4 regions of the Nocardiopsis oceani genome follow, and region 1 is predicted to be linked to each of the others. Evidence: riboswitches for the same ligand, from Rfam matches in the RefSeq annotation. Region 1 holds a riboswitch; each other region holds the start of a gene.
The links. Region 1 has a riboswitch for thiamine pyrophosphate ahead of ACYVDG_RS24985 (ECF transporter S component). Riboswitches for the same ligand answer to the same signal wherever they lie in the genome.
Positions count from the first base shown of each region.

Region 2: another riboswitch for thiamine pyrophosphate. It lies ahead of thiD (bifunctional hydroxymethylpyrimidine kinase/phosphomethylpyrimidine kinase); the one in region 1 lies ahead of ACYVDG_RS24985 (ECF transporter S component).
Region 3: another riboswitch for thiamine pyrophosphate. It lies ahead of ACYVDG_RS11615 (3-oxoacyl-ACP reductase); the one in region 1 lies ahead of ACYVDG_RS24985 (ECF transporter S component).
Region 4: another riboswitch for thiamine pyrophosphate. It lies ahead of thiO (glycine oxidase ThiO); the one in region 1 lies ahead of ACYVDG_RS24985 (ECF transporter S component).

Region 1 covers NZ_BAAHAR010000045.1:41,891-49,510, forward strand. The annotation lists gene ACYVDG_RS24975 (energy-coupling factor transporter transmembrane component T family protein) at 1-745, opposite strand, end outside; gene ACYVDG_RS24980 (ABC transporter ATP-binding protein) at 742-2,319, opposite strand; gene ACYVDG_RS24985 (ECF transporter S component) at 2,323-2,976, opposite strand; TPP riboswitch at 3,060-3,167, opposite strand; gene ACYVDG_RS24990 (transglycosylase domain-containing protein) at 3,315-5,471, opposite strand; gene ACYVDG_RS24995 (alpha-1,4-glucan--maltose-1-phosphate maltosyltransferase) at 6,248-7,620, shown strand, end outside.
Region 2 covers NZ_BAAHAR010000032.1:58,002-65,621, reverse strand. The annotation lists gene ACYVDG_RS19930 (glycosyltransferase family 4 protein) at 1-1,165, opposite strand, end outside; gene ACYVDG_RS19925 (DUF6457 domain-containing protein) at 1,380-1,631, shown strand; gene ACYVDG_RS19920 (alanine/glycine:cation symporter family protein) at 1,837-3,255, shown strand; gene thiD (bifunctional hydroxymethylpyrimidine kinase/phosphomethylpyrimidine kinase) at 3,349-4,152, opposite strand; TPP riboswitch at 4,145-4,245, opposite strand; gene ACYVDG_RS19910 (DUF368 domain-containing protein) at 4,290-5,219, opposite strand; gene ACYVDG_RS19905 (acyl-CoA synthetase) at 5,583-7,268, opposite strand.
Region 3 covers NZ_BAAHAR010000016.1:129,802-137,421, reverse strand. The annotation lists gene ACYVDG_RS11625 (hypothetical protein) at 1-504, shown strand, start outside; gene ACYVDG_RS11620 (LLM class flavin-dependent oxidoreductase) at 678-1,994, opposite strand; gene ACYVDG_RS11615 (3-oxoacyl-ACP reductase) at 1,994-2,776, opposite strand; TPP riboswitch at 2,828-2,929, opposite strand; gene ACYVDG_RS11610 (5-methyltetrahydropteroyltriglutamate--homocysteine S-methyltransferase) at 3,008-4,126, opposite strand; gene ACYVDG_RS11605 (SRPBCC family protein) at 4,480-4,953, opposite strand; gene ACYVDG_RS11600 (TetR/AcrR family transcriptional regulator) at 4,976-5,623, shown strand; gene ACYVDG_RS11595 (hypothetical protein) at 5,714-6,004, shown strand; gene ACYVDG_RS11590 (DUF1801 domain-containing protein) at 6,035-6,409, opposite strand; gene ACYVDG_RS11585 (type I restriction endonuclease) at 6,459-7,541, opposite strand.
Region 4 covers NZ_BAAHAR010000005.1:82,519-90,138, forward strand. The annotation lists gene ACYVDG_RS04065 (TetR/AcrR family transcriptional regulator) at 1-195, opposite strand, end outside; gene ACYVDG_RS04070 (ATP-binding cassette domain-containing protein) at 281-1,207, shown strand; gene ACYVDG_RS04075 (ABC transporter permease) at 1,204-1,971, shown strand; gene thiE (thiamine phosphate synthase) at 2,069-2,740, opposite strand; gene ACYVDG_RS04085 (Rv2175c family DNA-binding protein) at 2,866-3,243, opposite strand; TPP riboswitch at 3,346-3,456, shown strand; gene thiO (glycine oxidase ThiO) at 3,425-4,681, shown strand; gene thiS (sulfur carrier protein ThiS) at 4,713-4,925, shown strand; gene ACYVDG_RS04100 (thiazole synthase) at 4,929-5,714, shown strand; gene pknB (Stk1 family PASTA domain-containing Ser/Thr kinase) at 6,068-7,620, shown strand, end outside.

The DNA of each region.
Region 1 (7,620 bases):
GCAGAGCGGCGGCGCCCGCGAGCAGGAGCGTGTCGGCCGTGCGCCAGCGGCTGTGCCGGGCGTGGCTGCGCCTTCCGGTGCCGAAGGCGCGCGCGTCCATCGCCGTGGCCAGCAGTGTTCCGGTCCGGATGGAGCGCACCAGCAGAGCGAACAGCCTTCCGAAGAACAGCGTGAGGATCCGTACCGGGTTCCGCCCGGCCTCCAGGCCCCGGGCCCGTCGGGCCAGCGTGATGGTCCGCCACTGGTCGGCGAGCAGCGGGATGAGCCGCAGCGCCGCGAGCACCCCCATGGCGGGGCGCTCGGGCACCCTGAGCTTCTGCACCAGGCCGTCGGACATCTCCGTGGGGTCGCTGCTGATGGCCGCGAGCAGCCCGGGCAGGGCTATGGCGAGCAGGCGCACTGTCGCACCCGCGGCTCCCTCCAGACCGTGTTCCCCGTACAGGTAGTTGACCGACCCGGTGGTGAGCCCCATCAGGAGGAAGGGACCGCACAGGACGAGTAGGGTGCGCCGGTCGACGCCGCTGAACGGCACGATCAGCAGGACGGCGAACAGAACCACGCCGCCCGTGACCGCGTCCACGGCCGGGACCAGTCCGAGTCCGATCAACATCGCGGCCAGCAGTTTGGCGGCCGGGTTCCGGCCCATGAGCCAGTAGCGGGCGCCACCGCCCTCGGGCACGTCCAGGGTCAGGGTGTCCCCGCCCGCAGTCCCCGCGGTCTTCAGTTCGGTGTTCTGAGCGGTCATGTGCCCGCCTCCCGGTCCGGTCCGTCGAGTGAGGGGGCGGCGGTGACGGTCGCCGGAGGGGCTGGCTCCTGCCGGGCTCGACCGTCGGCCACGCGCACGCGCACGTCGGTCAGATGGCGTTGGAGCAGCCCGTCGTGCGTGGCCATGACCACGGCCCGGCCTTCGGTCCGCAAGACCCCCAGCAACTCCACCAGTTCCGTCCAGGTCCGGGTGTCCTGGCCGAAGGTCGGTTCGTCCAGAACCAGCATGTCGGGTGCGTGCGCGGGGCCGGAGCTGAGCGCCGTCGCCACGGACAGGCGCCGTTTCTCGCCACCGGAGAGCGTGTACGGGTGCACTCCGGCGAGCTTGGTCAGTCGCAGGCGTTCCATCAGCTCGCCCACCCAGCGTTCCGTCTCGGCCTCGCCCATCCCGGCGCGCAGGGGTGCGAAGCGGAGTTCCTCGTGGACGGTGGTGGTGACGAACTGGTCCTCGGCGTGCTGGAAGACCGTACCCACGTGCCGGGCGAGCCTCCTCGCCGGCCAGCGAACGAGCGGGCGCCGATCCGCGTCCGCCAACCGCCCGCGCGGCAACACCTGACCCTGATGGGGTTTGACCAAACCGGCCAGCATCGTCAGGAGCGTGGACTTGCCCGCGCCGTTGGGTCCGGTCAGGGCGGTGGCGGTACCCGCCCCCAGGGCGACGTTCACCTCCTCGAGCACGGTGCGTCGGGGCGTGGCCCGCACACCCACTTGGAAGGGTGTGCGGGCCACGACGTCCACGGTCTCGGCCACGGGCGCCCCGCCAGGTGCGGGTGGGATTTCGGGTGCGGGCTCGTTCCCGGGGATCCACACACCTTGGTCGGCCAGGGAGCGACCGTGCTCGGCGAACACGGTGCGCGGTGCCCCGTCAGCGATCACCCCGCCGCCCGGTTCCACCACCACGACCCGGTCCACCAGGTCCACGACGTCGGCGACCCGGTGCTCGACCAGCACGAGGGTCGCCTCGGTCTCGGCCAGTAGCCGGGACAGCAGCACTCGAACGAGCTCGGCGCCGACGGGGTCGAGGTTGGCGGTGGGCTCGTCCAGCAACAGGAGACGCGGACGCATGGCCAACGCCCCCGCGATGACCAACCGCTGTTTCTCTCCGCCGGACAACGCCCCGGTGGAGTGGCGGAGGCCGTAGGGGAAGCCCACCTCGGACAGGGACCGCTCCACGCGGGGCCAGATCTGATCCGGGGCGACGCCCAGGTTCTCCAGCCCGAACGCCACGTCGTCTCCGGCGCGGGCCATCACCAATTGGGTCTCGGGGTCCTGACTGACCAGCCCGACCCCGCCCCGCCCCCGATGTGCGGGGCGACCGTCCACAAGCAGCGAACCTTCGTGGTCGCCGCTGATGGCGCCGTCCTCACCGGTGAGCCCGGCCAGGGAGTGCAGAAGGGTGGATTTGCCCGCGCCGGAGGCGCCGAGCAGCAGCACGCGCTGGCCGGGTTCGACGGTCAGGTCCACCCCGCGCAGCGCGTAGGTGTCCCGGCCCGAGTGCTTCCACCCCCAGCCGGAGAGCTCGACGCGTGCTCCTCGTGCGCTTGATTCGGCCATCGGTCAGCCCTTGGCCGACGGGAAGGGAGCGAGCGCGCCGGACTTGGCGAGCGCTGTGGTGAGCAATCGCGCGCCCACACCGGCGATGAGACCGGCGCTGATCACCACGATCACTCCGAAGATCAGCTGGTAGTGGAGCGGCCAGGTGACGTTGGTAACGATGTTGTTGCGCACAGCTGGGGAGAGCGCGGACACCGCGGCCGCGAGCACGGCCGCGCCCATGGTCCAGCGCTTGTAGGCGAAAGCGAGGAAGACCAGCTCGGCCAGGAGGCCCTGCATGGTGCCGGCCAGGATGACCTGCATCCCCCACTGCGTGCCCAGGATCGCCGACACGGAGGCAGCAGCGATCGAGGTGAGCAGAGCCGCACCGGGCTTACGGATGATCAGGCCTCCGAGCACGCCGGAGATGAGCCACATGCCGTAGATGACGGCATGGCCGGGCGGGAAGGCCACGAACAGCGGGTACGTGACCGACCAGACGAGGTTCCACAGCCAGAAGACGACGCCGATGGCGACACCGATCACGGCGGCCACGACGATGTCGACGGTGCGCCAGCTCCGGAACTTGGCGCGCACCTCCTGGATGAACCCGGTTGGCTCGGATCCGCTCGTAGCGCCGGTGCCGGGCCCGGCGCCGGGGTTGTTGTCTGTACTCATGTCGGTGATGTCCCTTCGTCGGGGGTGACGAGGGCCCATGCAGCCAAGAGCGTCAACGGGCGCATGTGAGGGCACGTGCACGGTGACGGGTTCCTATGACTTCCTTCGCTGGCATGACCCAGATCAGGTGTGTAAGGGTCTGCGGCGGGGTGCCGCACTCTCAGCGCTCACGCGCTCCCCTGTCGGTATCTCTCTATTATGCGTCACATAAGCGGGCCGTGGGATATTTCCCACCCACAGTCCTCACTTCCCAGTGTGGAGGTTCCCCCTAGCGGCGGTCCCGCTCCCGGTTTTCGCTTCGACGGTGGGGGGTCGGATTGCGCCGGGAGCAGGGTCGCCTAGGCGTCTGAGTCCGAATCGTCGTCGTCATCGTCGTCGTCGGACTTGGGCGGCTCGGCGTCCGGGTCGCCGAAGGCCCCCGGCGAACCCGCGAAGCCGTCCGACGGCAGCGGAGCGGTGGCGCCGCGCATGGTCTCCTGCCAGATCTGGCCGGGCAGTGTGCCGCCGTACACGATCCCGTAGTAACTGCCGCCGATGGTCACGCCTTGGAGCGGGTTCTGTTCGCCGCCGCGCACGTCGCCGACGGCCACCGCGGACGAGAGGTTGGGCGTGTACCCGACGAACCAGGCGTAGGCGGCGTTGTCGGTGGTCCCGGTCTTTCCGGCGACCGGACGGCTGAGGCCCAGGCCGTTGGCCGTACCGCCGTCGAAGGTCTGTTGCAGCAGGTGGTTGACGCCGTCTGCGGCGCTCTCCTCCACTGTCTGCTCGCACTCGGACTCGGTGCTGACTCGCTCATCCGTTCCGTCGTCGCTCACGGCGCGCACCGGGCGGGGCACGCAGTACACGCCCCGGGCGGCGAAGGTGGCGTGGGAGGCGGCCACGTTGAGCGGCGACACCTCCTGGTCGCCGAGGGTGAAGGAACTCCACACCCCGAGCTCCTCGCCGTCGGCCCGGTGCACACCGGCCTTCTCGGCCATCTCCGCGGTGGCGCACAGGCCCACGCGCCGCTGGAGCTGGGCGAAGTAGGTGTTCACCGAACCCTTGGTGGCGCTGATCATGTTGTGGCTGCCCTCGTCGCTCTCGCCGGCGTTGCGCACACTCCACGAGGACATCGTGCCGCCCTCGCAGTTGGACATGCCGCTGACCGACAGGCTCTTCGGCGAGTCGAAGCTGGTGCCGTACCCGAGGCCCTGGTCGAGGGCGGCGGCCAGCGTGTACGTCTTGAAGGTCGAGCCCGCTTGGAAGCCGGTGGAGCCGCCGTCGTCCTGGTCGACGGCGAGGTTGATCGAGGTGCTTCCGACCTGCTCGTCGTCGAAACCGTGGCGCAAGTTCTGCGCCAAGCCGCGTACGCGGCCGGTGCCCGGTTCGACCAGCGCCTGCGCGGCGAATTTGGTGGAGTCCTCGTAGGGGACACGGTTGTCGATGGCGTCCTGCGCGGAGTCCTGCGCGTCGGGGTCGAGCGTGGTCTGGACGGTGAAGCCGCCCTGGGAGATGCGCTGGTCGCGCTCGGAGGCGGTGTCGCCGAGCAGGTCCGAGCTCCGCAGCCAGTGCATGACGTAGTCGCAGAAGAACGGGTAGTCGCTCTCGGCGCAGCTACCCCCGCGCGAGGTGGCGTCGATACCCAGGTCCTCGTCCTGGTACTCGGCGGCCTCGTCGGCGTCGAGCATCTCGGTCGCGACCATCCGGTCCAGCACCAGGTCACGGCGTTCCAGCGCCTCCTCCGGGTTGTTGAGCGGGTCGTAGAAGGAGGGGCCGCGCACCAAGCCGGCCAGCAGGGCGGCCTGCCCGGGGTCCAGGTCGGCCGCGGACACGGAGAAGTACCGTTTGGCGGCGACCTCGATGCCGTGCGCGCCCGAGCCGAAGTAGGAGAGGTTCAGGTAGCCCTCCAGGATCTCGTCCTTGGTGAGGCGCTCCTCGATGTCGATGGCGTAGCGCAGCTCGACGAGCTTGCGGCTCAGGGTCCGCGAACTGGCCTCCTCCAGCTCCTCTTCGTTCTCAGCGCTCTCGATGAGGAGGTTCTTCACGTACTGCTGGGTGATGGTCGAGCCGCCCTGCAGGTCGCCCTGGGCAGTGCGCAGCGCGGCGCGGGTCACACCGCGCAGGTCCAGGCCGCTGTGCTCGTAGAAGCGGTCGTCCTCGATCGCCATCAGGGCCGAGGTCACCCACGGGCTGATGTCGTCGAGCCCGACCACCTCGCGTTCCCGTTCGGCGACCTCGCCGAAGGGCTCTCCGGCGTCGTCGGTGAGGAGGATCCGGGACGAGGGGTGGGGGACGTCGAGGTCGCCGGGAAGGTCCATGAACCCGGCGGCCGCGTCCCTGGAGACCACCCCGAGCCCGCCCGCCCACGGCATGATCAGGGCGGCTGTCAGGAGCCCGGCGAGCACGCTCAACCCCGACAGGCGCAGGAGCGTACCGCCCCGCCCCTTCAGCAGGTCACTCCTGAGGAGTTCCTGTGCCTTCCCAGTGAACAGACCACCCTGGTTCGACTCCGTCACGTCGCCCCCCTACGGCCGTGTGCTGCCCGCCTGCCAGGCAGGACGGACACTGCGTCGACCACCTTCCCAAGGGCCGCGCAAAGGGAAGTCCGCCATAACGGGCGTGTCACCGAAAAGCTTCCTCAATCCCCGGCAAAGCCCTCAGATCAACCATGTGGCGTGATCACTCGCACATCAGACGAAAACGACCACCCTTTTCCTCGACATCAAGACGAGTCGACCAACAAATCCGGGAGCAGCACAGAGCAGGCCGACCGAAGATGGGGCGAATGGTTCTTAGGAGACTCACCGGACGCAAGGGGATGTCCGGAATACGATCCCGCGACCACCGGGTGCATTCGGTCATCCCTACCCACCCCGAAGCCCGGGGCAACATCCGGGATTAATTTTCTGACTTGTCATGACGGAGAACCGGAAAACAACCACAGGGGCGCCTGAATCAGGTGGTTTCTCGTGCCCGCTTTGCGAGGTTTGACAGGGCGAAACCGGGCAAATACCAGGTCCTGGCGCTGACGACCAGTGTGATGAGGATCATATAAATAATCCGGCCCCAACACACCGCCAAACCCCACTAGAGGGCAGACGATAGACAGCGGAGGGCACCGAAGCGGCAATCCGGACAGTTTCTGATCCAGCACTTCGTTAACTCCGTCTTGCGCTAGATGAACTTCCGGTTATCTCCACTCTTCGATACCCGTGCGCCATCAGCACGCCATCAAAACACCATCCACACATCACCTCATATCGCCCGAAATACGACAATTACGGTGTAGCCAGTGATCGGACGCCTGCCCATCCTCGAAATCTCTCCAGACAACAACCTGGGCCCGGTGAAAGCCGTTCCCGGAGAACGCTTCACCGTGGGCGCGACGGTGATCCGGGAGGGCCACGACTCCCTCGCCGCCGGCGTTGTGGTCCACTCCCCCGACGGCCGTCGCCAGGCGCTCGTCCCCATGCGTGAGAAAGCACCCGGGACCGACCGCTACGAGGCCGAGATCAGCCTCCCCGCCGAGGGGAACTGGTCGTTCTCCGTCGAGTCCTGGACCGACCCGCTCACCACCTGGCTCCGCGCCGCCCGCGTGAAGCTCCCTCTGGACACCGACACCGAACTCGTGCTGGAGGAGGGCGCGCGCCTGCTGGCGCGGGCAGGCCGCCGCACCCCCCGGGTCCCCGCCCTCACCAGGGCCGCGAAGACGCTGCGCGACACCTCCCTGCCGCCGATGGAGCGCTTCGGGACCGCCGTCACCGCCGACGTGCTCGCCGAGATGGAGCGCAGGCCGCTACGCGAGCTCGTGACCAAGTCCAAGCGCACCAAGGTCGTCGTCCACCGCGAACGGGCGCTCTTCGGCTCCTGGTACGAGTTCTTCCCCCGCTCCGAGGGCGCACAGGTCGACACCGTGCCCGGCCAGGAGGTCTCCGGCACCTTCGCGACCGCCGCCAAACGCCTCCCGGCCATCGCCGACATGGGCTTCGACGTGGTCTACCTGCCCCCGATCCACCCCGTCGGGAAGGCCCACCGCAAGGGCCGGAACAACACCCTCCAAGCGCAGGACGGAGATCCGGGGTCCGTGTGGGCGATCGGTTCGGCCGACGGCGGCCACGACGCCGTCCACCCGGACCTGGGCACCCTCGCCGACTTCGACGCGTTCGTCACCGAGGCGCAAGAGCACGGCCTCGAGATCGCCCTCGATCTGGCGCTCCAGTGCTCACCCGACCACCCCTGGGTGGCCCAGCACCCCGAGTGGTTCAGCAAGCGGGCCGACGGCTCCATCGCCTACGCCGAGAACCCGCCCAAGAAGTACCAGGACATCTATCCGCTCTGCTTCGACCACGACTTCGAGGGCCTCTACGCCGAGTGCCTGCGCGTGGTGCGGCACTGGATCGACCACGGCGTCCGGATCTTCCGCGTCGACAACCCGCACACCAAACCGGTCGCCTTCTGGGAGCGGCTGCTCGCCGACGTCGCCAAGCGCGACCCGGACGTGCTCTTCCTCGCCGAGGCCTTCACCCGCCCCGCGATGATGCGCACCCTCGCCAAGGTCGGCTTCCACCAGTCGTACACCTACTTCACCTGGCGCAACGGCAAGGACGAGCTCACCGACTACCTCACCGAGCTGAGCCGGGAAACCGCCCACTACCTGCGCCCGAA
Region 2 (7,620 bases), on a different contig from region 1:
CGGAGTTCGCGTTCGAGGCCAGCTCGCGGCTGGGCGTGATGACCGCCCGGTAGTGATCCACCAGCTCGGCGTTGACCGACGCCCACGTCCGGTGTGCCACCGAAGGCCGGGCCCCGGCCGTCATCCGTGCCCGCACCTCGCGGTTGTGCGCCAACCGCCCCACAGCCACCCGCAGCTCCCGGACCGAGTCCGGCGCGTACAGGAGCCCGTTGCGCTCCGGAGCCACCAGGTCCACGGGCCCGCCCGCGGCGGGCGCCACCACCGGCACCCCTGAGGCCAGAGCCTCCTGGACCGTCTGGCAGAAGGTCTCGTCCGCACCCGTGTGCACGAACACGTCCAGGGCCGCGTACAGCCGCGACAGGTCCGCGCCGGTGCGCTGTCCGGTGAAGACGGCGCCCGGCAGGAGCCGCCGCAGCCGGGCGCGTTCGGGTCCGTCCCCGACCACCACCAGCCGCAGACCCGGGATCCTGGCCAGGTGCGCCAGCAGATCCACCCGCTTCTCCCGGGACAACCGGCCCACGTATCCCACGAGGGCTTCCCCGTTCGGGGCCAGCCGACGGCGCAGCTCTTCGGAGCGGTGCTCGGGGGAGAAGCGTGCCGTGTCCACCCCGCGCCGCCAGAGGTCGATCCGGGGGAAGCCCCGGTCCGACAGGGCGGCCAAGGTGGCGGAGGAGGGGGCCAGGGTGCGGTCCACCGCGGCGTGGGTCCGGCGCAGCAGAGTCCAGAGGGCCTCGGAGCCGGGCATGCGGTAGCGCTCGGCGAACCCGGGGAGGTCGGTCTGGAACACCGCCAGGGTCGGCAGGGCCCACCTGCGGGCGACGTCCACCGCCGCCGCGCCGAACAGTGCCGGGGAGGCCAGGTGGAGGACGTCGGGGGCGAAGGCGCGCAGGGCCGCCGTCATCGCCCGGCGGTAGGGCAGGCCGACCGGGAAGTCCCGGTAGACGGGCAGGGGGAGGGCGGGCATCCGCAGGACGGGGAAGCCCGCGTACGAGGTGGGACCGCGGCCGGGGGCCAGCAGCACGGCTTCGTGGCCCTCGGCCGCGAGGTGCTCGGCGACCCGGCACACGGAGTTGGTGACCCCGTTGACCTGTGGAAGGAAGGACTCGGTCACGATCGCCACGCGCAGGGGCGTTCGCCGGTCGTGGGACGGGGATGCGGGGGACATACGGGGAGCTCCCAACGCCGTGGTCTTGCCTTCTACGACGCTAGGCGTGCCGGGTGAACACGGACCGTGGCGTACGGGAACCGCGGCCGAAGCCGGAACGTGGGAGTGTCGAGTAGGTGGTGACGGTGTCTGTACGGTCAACTGACCACCGTGTGACCCACTGGTGGCTACCATCGCCAAAAATAGTTCTATGATTACGCTAAGGAGTCATGCGGTGACGCTCGTGGAATGGGCAGAGCTGGTGCGAACCGAGCTCGACCTCGCTGAAACCGACCCCCTCCAGAAGGGGGACGTCGACCGCATACTCGATTTGGCCCGTGATGCCGCTCACTCCGTGGCGCGTCCGGCCGCGCCGCTCACGACCTACCTGCTCGGGGTGGCTGTGGGGCAGGGTGCGGACCCGGAAACAGCGGCTGCGGTGCTCAGCAGGCTCTCGTTGGCACAGGTCGATAACCCGGAGGAGTAGCCCGAAATTGGGTACTCCGAATGGCGCGCGGACACGAAGAAATGCTCATGTGGAGGACACGTGATTCGTTCGTTACGCGTCAGTGCCATTCTTTGCCGATATCGCGCACCGACTACCAGTGCCAACGTGATCTCGATGGCGCTGGTTACCGCGTCACCGCCTAGGTTTCCTCGGCCCCACACACCCACCGAAAGGGAGATCCCCCGTGGACCAACTCCTTGAGATGGCTGAGATCGTCAGCGACATCATCTGGGGACCCTTCGTCCTCATTCCGTTGCTGCTCGGTGTCGGTGTCTACCTCACCGTCCGTCTCCGCGTCCTCCAACTGCTCCGGCTGCCGCACGCCCTGTGGCTGGCCCTGATCCGGCGCAAGGAGGACCCGTCCGTCGAGGGCGATATCTCGCACTACCAGGCGCTGAGTACCGCTCTCGCGGCCACCGTCGGTGTCGGCAACATCGCGGGCGCCGCCCTTGCCATCGGTATCGGTGGTCCGGGCGCGCTGTTCTGGATGTGGGTCATCGGCATCTTCGGAATGGCCACCAAGTACAGCGAAGCCCTCCTGGGGGTGAAGTACCGCCGCACCGACGCCAAGGGCGAACAGAGCGGCGGACCGATGTACTACCTCAAGCACGGGATCAAGGGCGGCCTCGGCACGGTCCTCGGAGTCTCGTTCGCGGTCTTCGGGGCCATCGCCGCCTTCGGTATCGGTAACGGTACCCAGGCCAATACCGTGGCCCAGCAGGTCAACAGTGTCACCGGCATCGAGCCGTGGATCGTCGGCATCGTCCTGATGGTTCTCGCCGGAGCCGTCATCCTCGGCGGAATCAAGAGCATCGGCCGTGTCGCCTCCGGCCTGGTGCCGATCATGATCATCGGCTACGTCGGCATCTGCCTGGTCGTGCTCGCAGCCAACTGGGATGCCCTGCTCCCCGCGTTCCAGCTGGTCTTCGTCAGCGCCTTCACCGGCACTTCCGCGACCGGCGGGTTCGTCGGTGCGGGCGTCATGCTCGCCATCCAGATGGGTTTCGCGCGCGGCATCTTCTCCAACGAGTCGGGACTGGGCACCGGCGGTATCGCCGCCGCCGCCGCGAAGACCAGGCAGCCGGTGCGGCAGGCCATGGTGTCCATGACCCAGACCTTCATCGACACCATCATCGTGGTCAGCATGACGTGTCTGGTCATCATCGTCACCGGTGCTTGGCAGGTGGCAGAACCCGAGGACGGCTCGCTGCTCACCTCCCAGGCTATGACCGAGGGCCTGGGTGCCATCGGCCCCGGCGCCGCTGCCGCCGGCGCCTACATCGTCGCCCTGTCCGTCGCGGTGTTCGCCTTCAGCACCCTGCTCGGCTGGGCGTACTACGGCGAGCGCTGTGTGGAGTTCCTGGGCGGCCGCACGCTCGTGCTGCCTTACCGCCTGGTGTTCATCGCGATCATCTTCGTCGGTTCGGTCGCCAGCCTGGACTCGGTGTGGCTGTTCAGTGACATCGCCAACGGTCTGATGGCCCTGCCCAACCTGATCGGTCTGGTCATCCTGGCCCCGGTCATCGTGGCCGAGACCAAGAAGTTCTTCGGCCATCCGGACTGGCGCAACCCGGACGCCGTCATGGAAGACGTCCGGGGGTAGCCCCTTCTCCGGACGGACGACCAGGGGGACCGGCCATGTCCGGTCCCCCTTTCGATGCTCAGGTGTCGGCTACCACCAGGCTGGCTGTGCCGGCTACCACCAGAGGTGGAAATGGTGCACGGGGCCCTGGCCGCTTCCGGCGTCGACCTCCTCGGCCCGCCGCAGGGCCTCGGTCAGGTAGGCCTTGGCGTCGGCGACCGCGGCCCGGGTGTCCGGGGACTGCGGGATCAGGGCGGCGATCGAGGAGGACAGGGTGCAGCCGGTGCCGTGGGTGTTGTGGGTGTCCACCCGGGGGGCGCGGAACTCCACCGGCTCCGACACCCCGTCGACCAGCAGGTCCACGCTCTCCGCACCCGGCAGGTGACCGCCCTTGAGCAGGACCCGGCGCGGACCCAGTTCGAGCAGGCGCTCGGCCTGGTCGCGCATCTGCTTCAGACTGGAGGCCTCGGACTCGCCAAGCAGGTCGGCGGCCTCGGGCAGGTTCGGGGTGATCAGATCGGCGCGCGGCAGCAGCTCGGTGCGCAGCGCTTCGGTCGCGGAGCTCTCCAGCAGCCGGTCGCCGCTCTTGGCCACCATCACCGGGTCCACGACCACGTTGGGCAGCCGGTAGCGGTCCACTGCGGCCGCGACCGCCTCGGTGACCTCCGAGGTACCCAGCATGCCCACCTTGACCGCGTGCACGGTCGCGTCAGTGAACAGGGTGTCCATCTGGTCGGTGACGAAGGACGCGGGGACACCGTGCACCCCGGTGACCCCGCGTGTGGACTGGGCGGTCAACGCCGTCACCACGCTCATCCCGAAGACCCCGTGGGCGGAGAAGGACTTCAGGTCCGCCTGGATGCCCGCGCCCCCGCTGGGGTCGCTTCCGGCGATCGACACGACATTGAATGCGCTCATGATCTGGCGTTCCTTCGCTAGTGCGAACTAGGGCAGGTTCGACGGGTGTGCTCTCAGCCGGGAGAACTCTCTCCGGCACCCCGCGCCGCCGGGGCCTCGCGACCCCGGCACCGTATGCGTCTGTGGTGGTTCCGACTCTAGTGGACCGTCAAGTTCCCGCGCTCAGCGAGGGCCTCCTGCTGGGCGTGCTTGCGCCGCTCCCAGATGATCATGCCGACGACGACAACGAAGCCGGCCGCCGCGAAGGCGGCCGTGGCCGGGACGTCGGTCATCGGCTGGATGTCGCGCTGGTCGTCCTGCCAGGGCCACAGGGCGCGCAGGGAACCCGCCATGAGCCCGGTCAGCACCACGAGGGTGATGTGGTGGTGGTTCTCCAGTAGGAACTGGAGGAGCTTCACGAACAGGGCCAGTCCCGTGATCATGCCGAGGACGAACACGGTGATGTACGGGATGTCGGCGCTGCGCAGGGCGGCCATGGTGGGCTCGTACAGGCCCAGGGTCAGGAGGATGAAAGAGCCAGACAGGCCCGGCAGGACCAGGGCGCAGATGGCCACGGCGGCGGCGAAGAACACGATCACCGGGTGAGTGGGCAGGTTGGCGCCCGGCAGGCCGGTGAGGAAGAAGGCGAGTGCGGCGAAGGTGAGGGCGACGAGGTAGTGCCAGGGCTGCCAGCGCTTGCCCGCCCCCGTGTAGGGGATGTAGAGGCAGGCCAGGACCAGTCCGAAGAACAGGGCGTAGGCGTACTGGTCGTAGACCTCGACCAGCGGGGCGAGGAAGATCGCGGCCAGGATGAGGGCCACACCCATGCCGATCAGCGCTGGCAGGAGAACCGTCCAGTCGACCAGCCGGAACTGCTCCATGGCGCGTTCCTTGCCGCGGCCGCGCGGCACATCGGTCACGTACCGCTTGATGCCGCTGACCACGTGTCCGGCACCGCCGATCAGCTTGTCGTAGAGGCCGACCATCAGCGCGACCGTGCCTCCGCTGATGCCGGGCAGCGCCTCGGATGTGCCCACGGCCCCGCCGCGCACGAAGTTGAAGATGTAGGAGCCTGCTGACTTGGCCATGTTGTCGGGCGCGGGCCCGGGGAGTCCCGGGAGGGGGCGCCGTCCTCCGTCCTGATGGTGCCACCGGTTCCGTACTGGAGACCGGAGAGTCAAAGGGGTGCTGGTCCGCGCGGACCGTGCGGGCGGCCGCCGAAGGCTGCCGAGCCCGACGTCCGCGCGTAGGTTTGCCACCCGGCCGCGCCACGGGGGAGAAGGGGCGACGAGGCCCAGGGCCGGGCAGCGCCAAGTCTATCGTCGCCGGAGGGGAGGGAAGGCGGAAGAACGCACTGAGACCGCAGGTTTCGGTTGGACGCGTCGCGGAATCACCTGAGACCGAAAGGTCGGGTCGAGAGTGAGCCGGTCAGGTCGGGAGACGGGCCGGATTCAGTTCGGGAGTGAGTCGGACAAGGGATGGGCCGCGCTCCCGGAACCGTCCTTGGCCACCGACGAGGCCCACCGGTAGTCCTGCTTGCCCACCGCGGTGCGCCGCACCCGGTCCACGAAGTGCACGGTCCGGGGCACCTTGAAGCCGGCCAGCCGGACACGGCAGTGCGCCTGCAGCGCGTCCTCATCCGGGTGCGCGTCCTGGGCCAGCGACACCAGGGCCGTCACCCGCTGCCCGAGCCTCTCGTCCGGCGCGGGGACCACGATCACGTCCTCCACCCCGGGGTAGGCCTTGAGCACGGCCTCCACCTCTTCGGGGTAGACCTTCTCCCCGGCGGTGTTGATGACCACGCTGCCCCGGCCCAGCAGAACGATCGATCCGTCCTCCGCCCGGGTGCCGTAGTCCCCCGACAGCGCCCAGCGCCGACCCTCCTCGTCCGTGGGGAAGGTGCGCGCCGTCGTGATCGGGTCGTTGTAGTAGCCCAGGGGGATCCGCCCGGTCCGGGCGATGCGCCCGACCTCGACCGAGCCCGGGGGCAGCGGGCGCAGCGCGTCGTCGAGCACGGAGATGCTGCCGCCCATGGTGAAGCTCTGCCGGTCGGCGGAGACCGCGACGGTCACCTCTTCGTCGGGAACGGTCGCCGAACCGCACACACCGGTCTCCGAACCCCCGTAGGAGTCGGCGAGCGTGATGTCCTCGCGCCACGCACGCCACAGCCCGCGCACCGCGGGGGTCAGGGGGGTGCCTCCCGACCGCACCGAGGTGAGGTCCGGGCACAGCGACGGTTCGGTGAGCAGGTGCCGGGCCAGCGGGCGTGCCATCGCGTCGCCCACCAGCTGGAGGGCGTGCACGCCTTCGCGGTGCGCCAGCTCCAGCACCCGGCCCGGTTGGAAGCTGCGGTCGGTGGACAGCACCACGCGCTTGCCGCACAGCAGCATGCTCAGCGCGTTCCACTGCCCGGCGGCGTGCATCAGCGGTCCGAGCACCAGCATCCGCTGCGGGAAGCAGGCGGTCGCGCGCTCCGCCACCTCGCGGAGGCTGCCGGCGCGGGGAACGCCCGGGGCGCGCCGCTCCACGGCGGCGCGGAAGATGTCGGCCTGGCGCCACAGCACACCCTTGGGATAGCCGGTGGTGCCGCCGGTGTAGAGGAGGTAGTGGTCCTCGCCGCTGGTCTCGGGCAGTGCGACGTCGGAGCCGTCGGCGTCGTGTGCCGCCAGCGCCGCCTCGTAGTCCGTACCCGCCAGGGACGCGTCGCGCTCCGATCCGTCTTCGAGCAGCAGCACGTGCCGCAGCCGGGGCAGGTCCGTGCGGACCCCGGACACCGTCGCGGCCAGGGAGTCCTCGGCGATGAGTGCCACCGAGTGCGAGTCCGAGAGCACGTGTCCCAGCTCGCCCGCGACGTACCGGTAGTTGACGTTGACCGGTACCGCGCCGGCCCGCAGCACACCGACGAAGGACTCGACCCACTCGACGCGGTTGAAGGACAGGATCGCCACGTTCTCACCGGGGCGGATACCGACTCCGACCAGGTGCCGGGCCAGGCGCGTCGCCCGCTCGTCCAAGGCGCGGTAGGTGAGCCGACGGGGCCCGGCGACCAAGGCGGTCCGGTCGGGCACGGCTTCGGCCACCGCCGCCATGAGGCCGGCGAGGGAGAAGGGGGTGTCCGGTGACGCGTGACGGGGCACGTCTGGCCTCCCTGACGATCGAAAGACTGCCGTCCTCGGCGAGAACGCTCGCGGCGGCTGTGGCTGGTTAGGAGCGACCGTACCCGTCAGGAGCGGCCCCGATCGCGACTGGGGCTGTGGACCGCGTCACCTGCGTAATCACCCCGCGTCACCCTCGTGTGGGCGGGGTTGAACAGTGCCCGCTCAGGGCATGTGCGGGCCCTGATGACGCGCGGATTTCGGGCCCCGACATGTGGTGGTGACATCCGCCACCCCTTGTGTGCTCACCGGATCATCTGCTCAACTCCTTGGGGATCTCCGCCGTCGGGGCGCTACCGCGCCTCACGGTGGGTATCTACCGTCTGACATCGGT
Region 3 (7,620 bases), on a different contig from region 1:
CCGGAGGAGGCGGTCGGCGCAGTACTGACGGAGCTGGTGGCCGCTCTGAACGCCGAGTTTCCGGTCCCGGTGCACACGGCCCGAGAGAAGCTTCGCCCCCGAACGGTGAGTGGTGAGTCGAGATTTCCCATCTCGGTGCGCGGCATCGCGCACGGTTCCCAGGCCACCCTGATCACGTCGAGGATCAAGCTGCCCCGACCCCATAAGACGGAAGGGCACGTCTCCTACCTGCACTGGGAGGGTTTCTCGAGGCTGGAGGACGACCTGGGCCACCTCTATCTGCTGCGGCTGGACACGGAGAAGCAGGGCCGGGGCCGCACGGGCACCGATGAGGAAGTGACCCAGGTCGTGATTCCCGCCATCGTGCCGCAGGCCCGACGGCTGTATCTGACCAGTCCCGGCTACTGGGAATCCCAGATCCAGAAGCTCGAGGGCCATCCCCGAGGTAGGCCGGTTCACACATCTGTGCCGGACAAGGCGATGGTGACTGTGAACCTCACCTGAATTCCCTGCCGCGATCATGTGAGCCGTCGGGCTTTGGGAGCGCGGGGACGACGTACTGCCGACCGCGCCCGGCCCCAGGCAGAGCGAAGCCCGGCGCTGGGTGCCGCGACGAACGCGGTGGAGGCCCGCCCGTACCCGGCGCGGACCTCCCATGGCTCAGTGCGTGCCCCGACTCAGTGCGCTGACGGCGGGCGTTCCAGGCCCAGGTGGCCCCGGAGCGTGTCGGACTCGTAGTCCCTCCGGAACAGCCCGCGCTTCTGCAGGACGGGGACCACGTGGTCCACGAAGTCCTCGATCCCGCCCGGAAGGGACGGGGGCATGAGGTTGAACCCGTCCGCGCCGCCGTTCTCGTGCCACTCGGTCATCCGGTCGGCGATCTGCTCGGGGGTTCCGACCATGGTGCAGTGTCCGCCGCCGGCGGCCAGCCGTCCGAGCAGCTGCCGCACCGTGGGCTGCTCGGAGCTGATGATGCGCAGGATGGTCTCGTAGCGGCCCTTGGGACCGGTGAACTCCTCCAGTGGCGGCAGCTCGGGAACGGGGGCGTCCAGCTCCCAGTCGCTGCAGTCCTGTTCGGTGAACAGGCTCAGCTGCTGCAACGACTCCTCGACCGGCAGCAACTCGTCGAGTTCGCGCTGCTTGGCTCTGGCCTCCTCCTCGGTGGAGCCGACGTAGGTGACCAGCCCGGGCATGATCCCGACGGCCCGGGGGTCGCGGCCGACCTGGCGGATCCGGGCTTTGACGTCGCTGTAGTACGCCTGGGCGCTGGGCAGGTCGTAGGCCACGGAGTAGATGGCCTCCGCGCGGCGGGACGCCAGCGTGCGGCCCTGCTCCGACGAGCCCGCTTGGAACAGCACCGGGTTGCCCTGGACCGGGCGCGGCACGTTCAGCGGACCGTCGACCTGGAAGTGCCGGCCCTTGTGGTCGATGGGGCGCACCAGGTCCGGGTCGGCGAAGACGCCGCTTCGGTCGTAGTGGATGGCCTTGTCGCTCCAGGAGTCCCAGAGCGCCAGTACCGCCTGTACGAACTCCTCGGCGCGCTCGTAGCGCTCCTGGTGTGCGGGCATCTGCTCGTACCCGTGGTTGCGGGCCTCGGTGTCGAACATGGACGTCACCACGTTCCAGCCGATCCGTCCCCCGCTGATGTGGTCCAGGGAGGCCAGCAGGCGTGCGGCGTGGAAGGGGGTGTAGAACGTGCTGGACACGGTGCTGACCAGCCCGATGCGGCTGGTGGCCCGGCTCATGGCCGACAGGGCGGTCAGGGGCTCGAGGAACCACCACGGGCCGCCGGCGACGTTGCCCGCGGCGTGGCCGTCGGCGAAGAACACCGCGTCCAGGCGCCCGCGTTCGGCGGTGCGGGCCAGTTCCTCGAAGTAGGTGATGTCGCCGACCCGTTCGGCGGGCGAGTCGGGGTGGCGCCAGGCGGCCTTGTGGTGGCCGCAGCCGAAGATGAACAGGTTGAGGTGCATCTGGCGTTCGGTGGGGGCGGCCATCAGTTCATCACCAGCCCGCCGTCGACGACGAGGTTCTGGCCGGTGACCGCGCGCGCCCAGGGGGAGGCGAAGTACAGGGCCGCGTCGGCGAACTCGGCCGGGGTGGTGACCCGGCGCAGCGGGGTGGTGGAGGCGATCATGTCGAACACCTCGTCGGGGGTGGCGGAGCTGGCGTCGGTGGTGCGCAGCAGGCCGCCGGAGACCATGTTGACGGTGATGCCGTCGGGTCCCAGGTCGTGGGCGAGCGTGCGGGTCAGCGACAGCAGGGCCGCCTTGGCCGCGGTGTAGTCGTGGTAAGGGACGACCGGCTGCTGGAACAGGTTGGTTCCCACGTTGATCACCCGGCCGAACTCCTGGCCGCGCATGGCGTCCAGGGCGGCCCGGACGGTGTTCAGGGCGCCGTGGACGGTTCCGCTGAACTGCTGGTCGAGGTGTTCGGGGGTGAGGGTGTCGGCGTGGGGCCGGGCGTCGCCGTTGAAGGTGAAGTCGGCGAGCGCGTTGTTGACGACGGTGGTGACCGGGGTGCCGAAGTGGTCCTGGGCGGCTTGGACCATCGCGGTGACCTGTTCGGGGTCGCGGACGTCGGCTTGCACGGCCAAGGCGCGGTCGGGGTGGGCGGTGGCGAGTTCTTTGGCGGCTTCGGCGCTGTGGAGGTAGTTGACCACCACGCGGGCGCCTTGGCCCAGGAAGGCCCGGGACAGGTGGGAGCCGAGTCCCCGGGCCCCGCCGGTGACGACGACGGTCTGCTGGTCGATGGGGAGCGCGGTGCGGGAGGAGCTCATCGGTGGCCTTTCTGACATGGGCGAAGGTGATCCCCTCGGCCACCGATGCCACCGGCCGTGTGCGGACATCCCTTCGCCAGCGTTACCTGGATCAGGTTCGACGGGTGTCATCTCAGCCCGGGAATTCGGTTCCGGGCACCCCGTGTCACTCCCGCTCAAGGTAGCCCATGGGTGCTGTCCCGGGCTACTCCTCACGCGCACGGCCTCACCCCATGGGAGGGCGGCTGTCGACTAGCCCCAGACCTCTTCGGCGGTCTCCACGATCAGGCGCAGCTTGGCCACCTGCTCGTCGTAGGTCAGGTCGTTGCCCTCGAAGGTCGAGGAGAAGCCGCACTGGGGCGACAGGCACAGCTGCTCCAGCGGCACGTGGCGGGCGGCCTCCTCGATGCGGCGCTTGAGTCCGTCCTTGCTCTCCAGCTCGCCCTTCTTGGTGGTGACCAGGCCCAGGACCACGTACTTGCCTTCGGGGACGAAGCGCAGGGGTTCGAAGCCGCCGGAGCGCTCGTCGTCGAACTCCAGGAAGAAGCCGTCCACGTCCAGCTCGTTGAAGAGCTCCTCGGCCACGTGGTCGTAGCCGCCGCTGGCCACCCACGAGGAGCGGAAGTTGCCGCGGCACATGTGGGTGGTGACGTTCATGCCGGTCGGCCGGTTGGCGAGTGCGGAGTTGAACTGGCGGATGTAGCGGGTGTGCAGCTGGTCGCCGTTGTCGCCGCGCTCGTCGATCATGCTGCGCTGTGAGGGGTCGTTGAGGTAGGCGAGGCTGGTGTCGTCCAGCTGCAGGTAGGTGCAGCCCAGCTCGCCGAGGGCGCGCACCTGGTCGGCGTAGGCCGCCGACAGGTCAGCCCAGAACTGTTCCTGGTCGGGGTAGACCTCGGGGTCGATGGCGGCCGAGCCGCCCCGGTAGTGGACCATGCTCGGCGAGGGGATGGTCAGCTTCGGGGTGTTGCGCGTGACGGTCTCCCGCAAAAAGGCGAAGGCGTCCCCGAAGATGGTGTGCTCGGACCGGATGCGTTCGGTGACCCGAAGCCCGGAGGGGGTGAACTCGATGTCCTCCTTCTCGTTGTGGAAGGTGACCTTGAGTTCGTCCTTGACCTTGGAGATCCCGCCGAGCTGGTAGATGAAGTCCATGTGCCAGGACCCGCGGCGGTGTTCCCCGTCGGTGGCCGACTGGAGCCCGGCCTCCTCCTGCATGCGCACGACGTCGCGGATGGAGTCGTCCTCGATTGCCCGCAGCTCCGCGTCGTCGATGCTGCCCGCGGCGTGCTCGGTGCGCGCCTTGAGCAGCCGTTCGGGCCGCAGCAGGCTGCCGACGTGGTCTGCGCGGAAGGGCGGTGTGGTTTTGCGTGCCATGTGGGGCTCGGCTTTCTGTCAACGGGGGCCGCGGCCAGCCGACACGTTCGCGCCCTCTGGCACGGTCACCGTCGGGGGCAGGGTGCCGAGCCACTTGGTGCGGGCACGGTTCCACCGTGTCCGGTTGCGCATAACCCAATTCGTGCGGAATGCGAACAATTGTTCTCTGAGTGAACCTATTGGATCTCCTACACGAGGTCAACCCTCAGACACGCCGGAAGGCGATCATCGCCAGCTCACCGGCCCGGCCCATGTGCGGGCCGCACGCCTCCGCCCCCGTGTCCCGCAGTACGGACACCAGCGATCGCCGGCCCCGTCGACCGCCGCAATGACGAGCGCCGCGGCTCGGTCGTTCAAGGATCCCGTACGTTCCCCGCCTCCAGGTGGCGTTTGGCCCGGGACATCTCCTCTGCGACCTCCCTCTGCAGCCGACCGCGCAGAAGGGGTTCGTAGAACCAGCGGAGGGCCGCCGGGAAGGTGAAGTTCAGCGTCCGGGTGACCTCGGTGCCGCCGGGGACCTCGCGGCAGACGAAGCTCGCGTGGAAGTGCGCCATCGCCCGGGCGATCCGGTTCCGCGGGGCCGGCGCGAGCGAGATGTCGACGCGTTCGCCCGGCGTGAGTTCGACGAGTTGGATGACCGGGGTCGGTGTGGGAAGGCCGCCGAGCGTGGGGCGGCACTTGAACTCGGTGACGTTGCCCTGGCGCCTGGCCCAGTGGACGGGGCGGATCTTGTCGTCCACGTGCTGGTAGCGCTCAATGTCCATGACCAGCTGTAGGAGATCGTCCGGAGCGCACCGGATGGTCTCGGTGGCTTGCGCGGTAACCATGGTGAGAGAGTACTCTCTCACCATGGAGTCAACAAGCCCTCGGTCTTCGACCAGCCGCGAGCGGTTCATCACCGAGGCCGCCCGCCTCTTCGCCGCCAAGGGCTACAAGGCCACGAGCGTCGCCGACATCCAGGTCGCCTGCGGGCTGACCCCCGGATCCGGCGCGCTCTACAAGCACTTCCGGTCCAAGCGAACCCTCCTGGACGCGGTGGTGCGCAGGCACAGCCGAACCCTCAGCAACGGTAGAAGCAGTTTCGAACGGGAGCTCCCGGAGAACCCCCACGACGCGCTACGCCTGATCGTGGACGAGACCTGGCGTGGCATCGAGCGCGACCGCGAGCTGCTCCGCATCATCCTGCGCGACCTCGACGGTGTCCCCGACCTCCTGGAGGAGATCTGGGCCGACATCGTCGCGGCCGTCTACACCGGCCTCTCCGACTGGCTGCGCGCGGAGTCCGCCCAGGGCAGGATCCACGTGGCCGACCCGCGCGCCACCGCGGCCGTCCTCATGGGATCGCTGACCTACTATCCGATCCTCGACGCGCTCATCGGCCACGTCCCCGGAGACGTCTCCGCCGAGTCCTACGCCGCCGCCTGGGTGGCCCACGCCGCGGCGACGCTCGGACTGCCCCCGGAGGAGCCGGTCGCACCTTCGGACGCCCCGTCCTGATCCGGCGCGGGGGCGGTCCACAACCATCAGCGGGAACCAGAACCGGATCGGCACAGTCAGACCCGTATGCGCAACCGAAGGGAGAGGAACGTGCTTGTCCGTGCGCTGTCCGGGGCGGCCGTCGGTGCTGTGCTCGGTGTCGTCACCGTCGCGATCGCGGCGGGGGCTACCGCAGCACTCTCGCACTTCACTCAGACGGCTCAGGAGATCCCCTACCTCTTCCAGGCCGCTTGGGCGGAAGCCGGTCAGCAGACTCAGCGGTACTACTCACCCGACGAAACGGGGATGCTGGCCGTGGTCCTGCTCTTCGCACTCGCGGGCGTGCTCTACGCCGTGTTCGCCAAGAGCGGGCAGCGCCGGAAGAGCAGCAGCAAGCAGTAGTGGCGGCCGGGCACGGTCCGGGAGCGTTGCTCAGGGACGCGGGGTGCGGGCGGCGGCCTCCACGAGCAGCTCGCGGAGGCCGGGCCGGTGGACGTCCGCGGCGGTGCGGAACTTGACGTGCCGCGCCTTCTTGCCGGTGCCTTCCAGCAGACCGCCCGGATCGAGGTCGGCGAGATCGGCGCCCTTGGCGAACATGAGGTTCACGTGCCCGGAGTGCACGGCGATGGCGGCGACCAGGTGCTTGTACGTGCCGGGCCTGTAGGTGTAGCCGATCAGCCTGGCCGAGGGGTCGGGCTCTTCGACCGCCCCCGGGACGGCATCGGCCGCGAGCCCACGCAGCAGGGTGACGATCTCGCCAACGTCCGCATCGAGGCCCCTGACCAGGTCCTCCGCGTCATCGCCCATGCCCCCGATCCTACGGGCACGGCCGCTGCCGTCCCAGGCCGCTCCGGCGTCAGTCCAGGTAGTTGCGTACCGTCTCGCGGATGGTGTCCGCGTGGTGGTAGATCTCGTCGACGGTGTCCACCGGGTGGCGGGTCTCGTTCTTGTCCGCGTCGAAGGTGCCCAGGTACTTCTTCGACTTGGCGTTGAAGTGCAGGCGCGCGATCGGTTTGCGGTTGTTGTCGTCGAACAGGATCGCGAAGTAGCTCTTGGAGTCGCGGTGGGCGATCCGCTGGGGCTTGACTTCGCTGCACGCGATCGCCTTGACCACCTGGAAGCCCTCCAGCTCCTCCAGGGTGGTCTCGATACCCGAGTCGGACTCCTCGACTTCTTCCTCGGCCTCCCCACTGTCGACGGGTTCCACCTCGACCTGCGGGCGCGTCGATTCCAGGGCGTTCTTCAGGCGGGCGTTGACCTGGTCGTCGAGGAAGGCGGAGGCGGCTTCTTGAACGAGCGGTGTGAACTGCTCCCGCGCCCGCTTGGTGAAGGGCTTGTCGTAGACGCGGCCAGCGAGGAACTTCACCCACTCGTCGTCGGGGTCGTGGAACTGCTCCGCCAGCGTGCGCTTGAGCGCGCCGAGGTACTTGAGTTTCTCCGCCGCGTCGATCACCGAGGTGAGGTCGAAGGAGGCCTTCGTGAGCTTGCGCAGTTCCGGGAGCAGGCTCTCGTCGACGTCGTTGAGGTCGAGCACCATGAACGGCTTGGAGTCCATGAGGTTTGAGGAGTCCAGGTCGGTGTAGAACTGGTACTCCGCCCCGTTGGTGAGGATCGCGATCCGCGCCTTGGTGACCGAGAAGTACCGGTAGAGCTGAGAGGCGTGTTCCGCCTTCAGGCCGTCGTCGACCTTCTTGCACTCGACGAGGATCTGCACCTCGTCGTCGTGCATGATGACGTAGTCGACCTTCTCCCCCTTCTTCACGCCGACGTCGGCGGTGAATTCGGGAACCACCTCGTGCGGATCGAAGACATCGTAGCCGAGCACGGTGGCAATGAACGGCATGACGAAGGCGTTCTTCGCCGCTTCTTCGGTCTGGATCACCTCGCGCTGCTTCTGCACCTTGGCGCTGAGCGCGGCGATCGTCTCTTCGAACTCCATACCGGACCCTTCACGGAAGTCTGACGGTGGGAAGTAGGACTGCGGTCGGAGACGCCCGGGAACGGGCCGGGTTCAGGAC
Region 4 (7,620 bases), on a different contig from region 1:
CTCGGCGGCGGTTCGACTCATGGTGATCGCCTCGGCACCCCCCTGGTCGCCGAGGGCGATGGCGATCTCCAGAATGCGGGCGATGGTGAGCTTGGGCCGGGGGCCCTTCCGAGGTGTAGGGCCGACCCCCCACGCCGAGAGCAGCACCTTGGGGATCGTCCGCACCGGATCGCCCGGCGGTTCCTGTTCAGCCATGCGGCCATCCTATTGCGTAATCGGCACGCAAATGTACTGCGTAGGGGTTGCGCAATGGTACTGGGTAAGGGTTACACTGTAGAACATGAACACACGAACACTCACCCAGAGCCCGCCACAAGAGACCACCGCCCCGGCGGTCAGCGTCTCCGGACTACGCAAGCGCTACGGCGACCACACCGTCCTGGACGGTGTCGACCTCGAAGTTCCGGCGGGCGGGATCCTCGCCCTCTTAGGGCCCAACGGCGCGGGCAAGACCACCCTGATCAACATCCTGACCACGCTCGTCCGACCCGACGGGGGCACGGCGCGGGTCCTGGGCCACGACGTGGTCCGCGCAGCGCGCCGGGTCCGCCGCGCGATCAGCGCCACCGGCCAGTACGCCTCCGTCGACGAGGCGCTCACCGGCAGGGAGAACCTGGTGATGGTCGCCCGCCTCCTCGGCGCCGATCGCCGCACCGCCGACAGGCGCGCCCGTGAGCTACTCGACCACTTCGATCTCACCGACGCGGCCGACCGCCGTTGCGGCGGGTACTCGGGCGGGATGCGTCGGCGGCTGGACCTGGCCGCGAGCCTGGTGGGCTCACCACCGGTGGTGTTCCTGGACGAGCCGACCACCGGCATGGACACCCGCAGCCGCCAGGCGTTGTGGCACACGATCACCGGCCTTACCGAGCACGGCACCACGGTCTTCCTCACCACGCAGTACTTGGAGGAGGCGGACGTGCTGGCCGACCGGATCGCAGTCCTGGACGGCGGCGGGATCGTCGCCCAAGGCACGGCGGCCGAGCTCAAGCGCCGCGTGGGCCAGGAACTGGTCGAGCTCACGCTCGCCGACGGGAGTATCGAGTGGATGCGGGGCGACGGCTCCGCCGAGCACCTGCGCTCCGCCCTGAACTTCCACCACCGCGCGGGTGTCCCCGTCTCCCGGGTCACGGTCCACACCCCGACCTTGGACGACGTGTTCCTCGCACTCACCGACCGCCCCACAGCGAAGGACCAACCGTCATGACCGCTCCCCTGCGCGCCGAGGCCGTCCTCACCAAGCGCGGACTGACCCATTCCCTGCGGGACGTCGACAGCATGGTGACCGCCGTGGTCGCCCCGGTCGCCGTCATGCTCCTTTTCGTGACCGTCTTCGGCTCCGCCGTGGAAGGCCTGACCAGCGACGCGTCCTACGTGGACTACGTGGCGCCCGGGGTGATGCTCCTGTGCGCCGGCTTCGGGGCCTCGATGACCGCGACGGCGGTGCACTCCGACCTCTCAAAGGGCGTGATCCGAAGGCTGCGGACGATGCCCATCCGCGCCTCGGCGGTGGTGACGGGACACGTGGTGGCCGGAACCTTGCGCAACCTGGTGTCGACGCTGCTCGTCCTGATCGCGGCGGTCGCGCTGGGCTTCCGACCGGAGGCCTCCCCCACCGGGTGGCTGTGGGTGCTGGCGCTGGTGAGCGCCTACATCGTCCTACTCACCCTGGTCGCGGCTGCCTGGGGGCTGGCCGCCCGGTCGGCCGACACCGCGGCGACGTTCGCCTTCGTCGCGCTGTTCGTGCCCTACCTGTCGTCGGCCTTCGTCCCCATCGAGGGGCTGCCGTCCTTCCTCCAAGGCTTCGCCGAGCACCAACCGGTCTCCCTGGCCATCGAGACCCTCCGCGAACTCACCTCCGGGGCGCCCGTCGGCGACCAGGTCACCGCCTTGGTCCTGTGGATGTCCGGGCTCACCGTGGCCGCGCTCGTCCTGACCCAGTGGCTGTTCCAGCGCGCTGGGCGGCGCTGAGCGGAGAGGCCCGGACCGCCAAAGGCGCGGGGCAGAAGGACACGACGCGGCCCCGGTACCCCCTGGCGGGGCTCCGGGGCCGCGGTCGGTGTGTCCCTCAGGTGTTGTCGGCGCGGGCGGTCAAGCGGGCCTTGAGCGCGGTGGCCGCCGCGCGGGGATCCTCCGCCTCGGTGACCGCGCGGACCACGACCACCCGCGTGGCACCGGCGCTCAGCACCTGGTCCACGTTGTCGAGGTCGATCCCGCCGATCGCGAACCACGGCCGGTCAGAACCCAGTGCCGAAGCGCGATGCACCAGGTCCAAGCCGGCGGCCGGGCGTCCCGGCTTCGTGGGCGTGGCCCAGGTCGGACCCACGCAGAAGTAGTCGCTCCCGGCTTCCTCCGCGGAGGCCGCGGCGGCGTCGACGTCGTTGTTGGAGCGGCCGATGACCGGGTCGGCGCCGACGATGTCGCGCGCCATGGGCACCGGGAGGTCGCGCTGCCCCAGGTGCAGGACGTCGGCGCGCACCGCACGGGCGATATCGGCCCGGTCGTTGACGGCGAGCAGGGCGCCGTGGCGCTCACACGCCGCACGCATGACCTCGAGGGCGGCCAGCTCCTGGCGCGCTTCCAGGCCCTTGTCCCGGAGCTGGATGATGTCCACTCCCCCGGCCAGCGCAGCGTCCGCGAACTCCGCGAGATCGCCGCGCTCCGTACGGGCGTCGGTGCACAGGTACAGAAGGGATGCGTCCAGGCGCTTGCGCAGGCTGGTTCCGTGGCTGGTCCTCACCCGCCCCACTGTAGGGCCTGGCGCTCCGGGCGGCCGAAGGGGCGCGCCCTCCGGGCCGCCCGGCGGTGTCTCGCGCGGCCCCGCCTGAAGCTGCCCGTGAACGGTGCTCTAGGAGGCCGTGTCCTCTAGAAGGCCAGGCTCTGGGCACGGCGGCGCACTTCGGTGCCGCGGTCCTCGCGCATGGCCTGGATGGGCGTGCCCGGCAGGCTGTCGTCCGAGGTGAAGAGCCAGCGCAGGGCCTCTTCGGTGGAGAAGCCCGCGTCGGAGAGCAGCACGATGGTGCCGGACAGCCCTTTGACGAGGTCCCCACCGTCCAGGAAGGCGGCGGGGATGGAGAGCTCACCGCCACGGACCACGCCCATCATGCGCTTCTCGCGGATGAGTGTCTTGATCCGGTTGGGGCTCACGCCCAGCGGCTTGGCCGCCTCGCGCAGGGTCAGCCAGTCGCCGACGAGTTCGTCGAGTTCAGGGTCGCTTTGTGTCACCCCACCAATCTGCCACATCCGCCGAGCGCCGGTGGTCGTCCGGCGGCACCTGGTACTCGGCGCACCGAGATCCCCGCCACACCGGGTCTGGACACCCTGCCCTAATATGGGAGGAGAGCAGACACGTCCCGCGGGAGCCGGGTGGACCCGGCTGAGAGGGAGGCTGGCCGCCTCCGACCGCACGAACCTGATCCGGATCATGCCGGCGAAGGGAGTGGAACACGGCGCCGTGCGCACCTTCGATGTTCCCCAGCACGCAAAGATTCGTCCTACCAATACCGGTACACGTGAGACCGTGACCGTGGTCGGCGGCGGCATCATCGGCCGGGTCACCGCCTGGCGGGCCGCCCAACGAGGGCTGCCCGTCACCCTGATCGAACCCGACCCGGTCAACGAACCCTCGACCGCCCGCGCGGCTTCGACCGTCGCGGCCGGCATGCTCACCCCCGCCACCGAGGCGGTGTTCGGCGAGGAACCCCTGATGGAGTTCGGGGTGCGCTCCGCCCGCCGCTACCCCGACTTCGTCAAGGAGCTGGAGGACGCCAGCGGCGTGGACGTCGGCCTCCAGACCACCGGAACGCTCCTGGTCGCCTTCGACCGCGACGACCTGGCCGTCCTCACCGAACTGCACGCGCTGCAGCAGCGCCTGGGCGTGGCCGCCGAACGCCTGACCAGTCGGGAGTGCCGCCGCCTGGAACCCATGCTCGCCCCCGGCGTACGCGGAGGGGTGCTGGCCCCCGACGACCACTCCGTGGATCCGCGCCGACTGCTCTTGGCCCTCGCACGGGCCGGTGAGCGCGCCGGTGTGCGCGAGATCGCGGGACGGGCCGAGGAGGTCACCTCCCCCGGCCCCGACGGCGCCCGCCTGGGCGTGCGCCTGGCGGACGACTCCCTGGTCGCCGCTGGGCAGGTCGTCCTTGCCGCGGGCTGTTGGGGCGACCGGATCAAGGTTCCCGAGCCGGTAGTGCCCCCGTTGCGCCCGGTCAAGGGACAACTGCTGCGCGCCCGAACCCCCTCGGGGGAACCGCCCCTGGTCAGTCGCACCGTGCGCGGCCTGGTCCGCGGTTTCCCGGTCTACCTCGTCCCCCGGGCCGACGGCGAAGTGATCGTCGGCGCGACCCAGGAGGAGCTGGGCCACGACACCGCTCTCACCATGGGCGGGCTGTGGCAGGTCCTCCGGGACGCGCGCGAGCTCGTACCCGGGGTGACCGAGCTCGAGGTCACCGAGACCTGTGTGGGGCTGCGGCCCGGATCACCGGACAACGAACCCCTCCTGGGGCCCACCCTGGTCCCGGGCCTGCACCTGGCCGCCGGGCACTTCCGGCACGGGGTGCTCCTGGCCCCAGAGACCGGCGCGGTCATGGCCGATGCACTCACTACCGGCTCGCTGCCCGACCACGCGCGCCGGTTCGCCGCCGACCGGGAACTGGCCGGCGGCGGTGCGCAGACGACCTGAGAGAACACTGGAACAAGACGTGGGAGAAGCAGTGGAACTGATCATCAACGGCGAGGCGCGCCAGACCGCGGCCACCACCGTGGAAGCGGTCGTACGCGATGTGGCATCGACCCGGGACGGGCAGATCCAGGGCGGGATCGCCGTAGCCGTCAACGACGAGGTGGTGCGCCGCACCGCGTGGTCCGACACCACCCTGGCCCCGGGTGACCGCGTGGACGTTCTCACCGCAGTACAGGGAGGCTGAACCATGCCCGAGACGCCCCTTACACACACGCTCGACGACCCCTTCGAGATCGCGGGTGTCACATTCGACTCCCGCCTCATCACCGGAACCGGCGGAGCACCCTCACTCGAGGTCCTGGAGGAGGCCCTGCAGACCTCCGGCACCGAGCTCACCACCGTGGCGATGCGCCGGGTCAGCCCCGGAACCCAAGGGTCGGTCTGGGACATCCTGGAGCGGAACAAGATCCGCCCCCTGCCCAACACCGCAGGGTGCTTCACCGCCGCCGACGCGGTACGCACCGCCAAACTCGGCCGCGAGGCCCTGGAAACGGACTGGGTCAAGCTGGAGGTGATCGCCGACGAGCACACCCTCCTCCCCGACCCGGTGGAGCTCCTGGACGCCGCCGAGGCCCTCGTGGACGACGGTTTCACCGTCCTGCCGTACACCAACGACGACCCGGTACTGGCGCGCCGCCTGGAGCAGCTGGGCTGCGCGGCCGTCATGCCGCTGGCCGCGCCGATCGGCTCGGGGCTGGGCATCCGCAACCCGCACAACCTCGAGCTGATCGTCGAGCAGGCGAACGTCCCGGTCATCGTGGACGCCGGGATCGGTACCGCCAGCGACGCCGCACTGGCGATGGAGCTGGGCTGCGACGCCGTGTTGTTGGCCACCGCCGTGACCCGCGCGCAGAAGCCGGTCCTCATGGCCTCGGCGATGCGCGACGCCGTCCGGGCCGGGCGCGGAGCGCGGCTGGCCGGACGCATCCCGGTCCGCCGACATGCCCAAGCATCCAGCCCTGACGTGGTCTGACCGCGGCCGAACAGCAGTGCCCGCGCCCACCGCCACCGGCGGCCTTCAGGAGGCGCCTTCGGTAAAGCGCGGGTGAGCGCGGCGTCACTGCCAGGTTTGCCGCTGTCCCCTACCGTGGGAGGGGTGTGCGTGCCGCCGGACGGCACCTCACGGACTGACCGCCCAGGCGCGAACGTCCCACACCGACTCCACACCGGCCGCCACGCCGTTGGACGCGGGGACGCCGCGACCGTGAACCGCGGGGCGAGACCCGACACCGGCTTCCGCTATTGTGTCGGTTCGACACCCTGTGTCGGGTACGCGCCACCGGCCGCGAATGCCCGCGCTCCCCGCAGCAAGGACACTACTCCGCCGTGGACATGACCACTTCCGACCCGCTTGTAGGCGCGACGCTGGACCGTCGCTACTTCGTCGAGTCAAGGATCGCCGGTGGCGGTATGGCTACGGTCTACGTCGCCCACGACCTACGGCTGGACCGACGGCTGGCCCTGAAGGTCATGCACCCCTCCCTTGCACAGGACCCCTCCTTCGTGCAGCGCTTCATCAACGAGGCGCACTCGGTCGCCAAGCTCTCCCACCCCAACGTGGTGCAGGTCTTCGACCAGGGCGAGGACGCGGGACACGTGTTCCTGGCCATGGAGTACGTCCCGGGCCAGACCCTGCGCGACCTGCTCCAGGAGAAGGGTCGGCTGGGTCCGAAGGACGCCCTGCAGGCGATGGCCCCGGTCCTGGCCGCGCTGGGCGCCGCCCACCAGGCGGGCATGGTGCACCGCGACGTCAAGCCCGAGAACGTCCTCATCACCAAGGACGGCCGGGTGAAGGTGGCCGACTTCGGGCTGGCCCGCGCGGTGGAGCAGTCCAACCAGGGCCTGACCCGCACCGGCACACTCATGGGTACCGCCGCTTACCTGGCGCCGGAGCAGATCGAGAAGGGCGTGGCCGACGCGCGCAGCGACGTGTACGCCGCGGGCATCATGCTCTACGAGCTGCTCACCGGAGGCCAGCCGCACACCGGCGAGACGCCCATCGCGATCGCCTACCAGCACGTGAACGAGGACGTTCCCCGCCCCTCGCACTTCCTGCCCAACCTGCCGCCCGCCGTGGACGCCCTGGTGACCAAGGCCACCGAGCGCGATCCCCGGTACCGGACGGGCAACGCCGGGCAGTACCTGGCGAAAGTGCTGGAGGTCCTGCGGACCCTTCCCGACGACGCCGCGGCCGCCAAGGGGCCCCTGGCTCCGGTCGCGCCGCAGGGCAGTGCCGCAGCCACCATGACCGCGCCCCAGTTGATCGCCGGCGGCGCCGGGCTCGGGACCGAGAACGCCACCATGGTCGTCGACATGAGCGGCGCCGACCTGGACGGGGACGACTACGACGACGGCCCGGACGAGGGCGGTTCGTGGTTCGCCCGCAACCGCCTGACGGTGATCGGTGCCGTCGTCCTGGCCCTGGTCGTGGGCGTCACGAGCTGGTGGTTCCTCATCGGCAGGTTCGAGCCCGTACCCGATGTCGTGGGCACCGACCCCGACACGGCCAGCGAGATGATCCGCTCGGCCGGGCTCGTCGTCGAGCAGTCCGACGACACGGTCTACAGCGACGAGGCCGCACCGGGCGAGGCTGCCGAGACCGAACCCGAGATCGGGGAGCGCCTCTCACCGGGTGACCCGGTGACCGTGTTCCTGTCCAAGGGACCGCAGTCGGTGGACATGCCCGAACTGGTCGGCGAGGACTACGCCAACGCGCTCAAGGAGTTGGAGGACCTCGGATTCGAGGCCGAGGACATCGTCCAGGAAGAGGTCGACGCTCCCGAAAACGACCCCGGTGAGGTCCTGGAGACCGAACCCGAAGCGGGAGCGGAGGCCGACCGCGAGCAGCCGGTGGTCCTCACCGTCAGCCTCGGCATCCC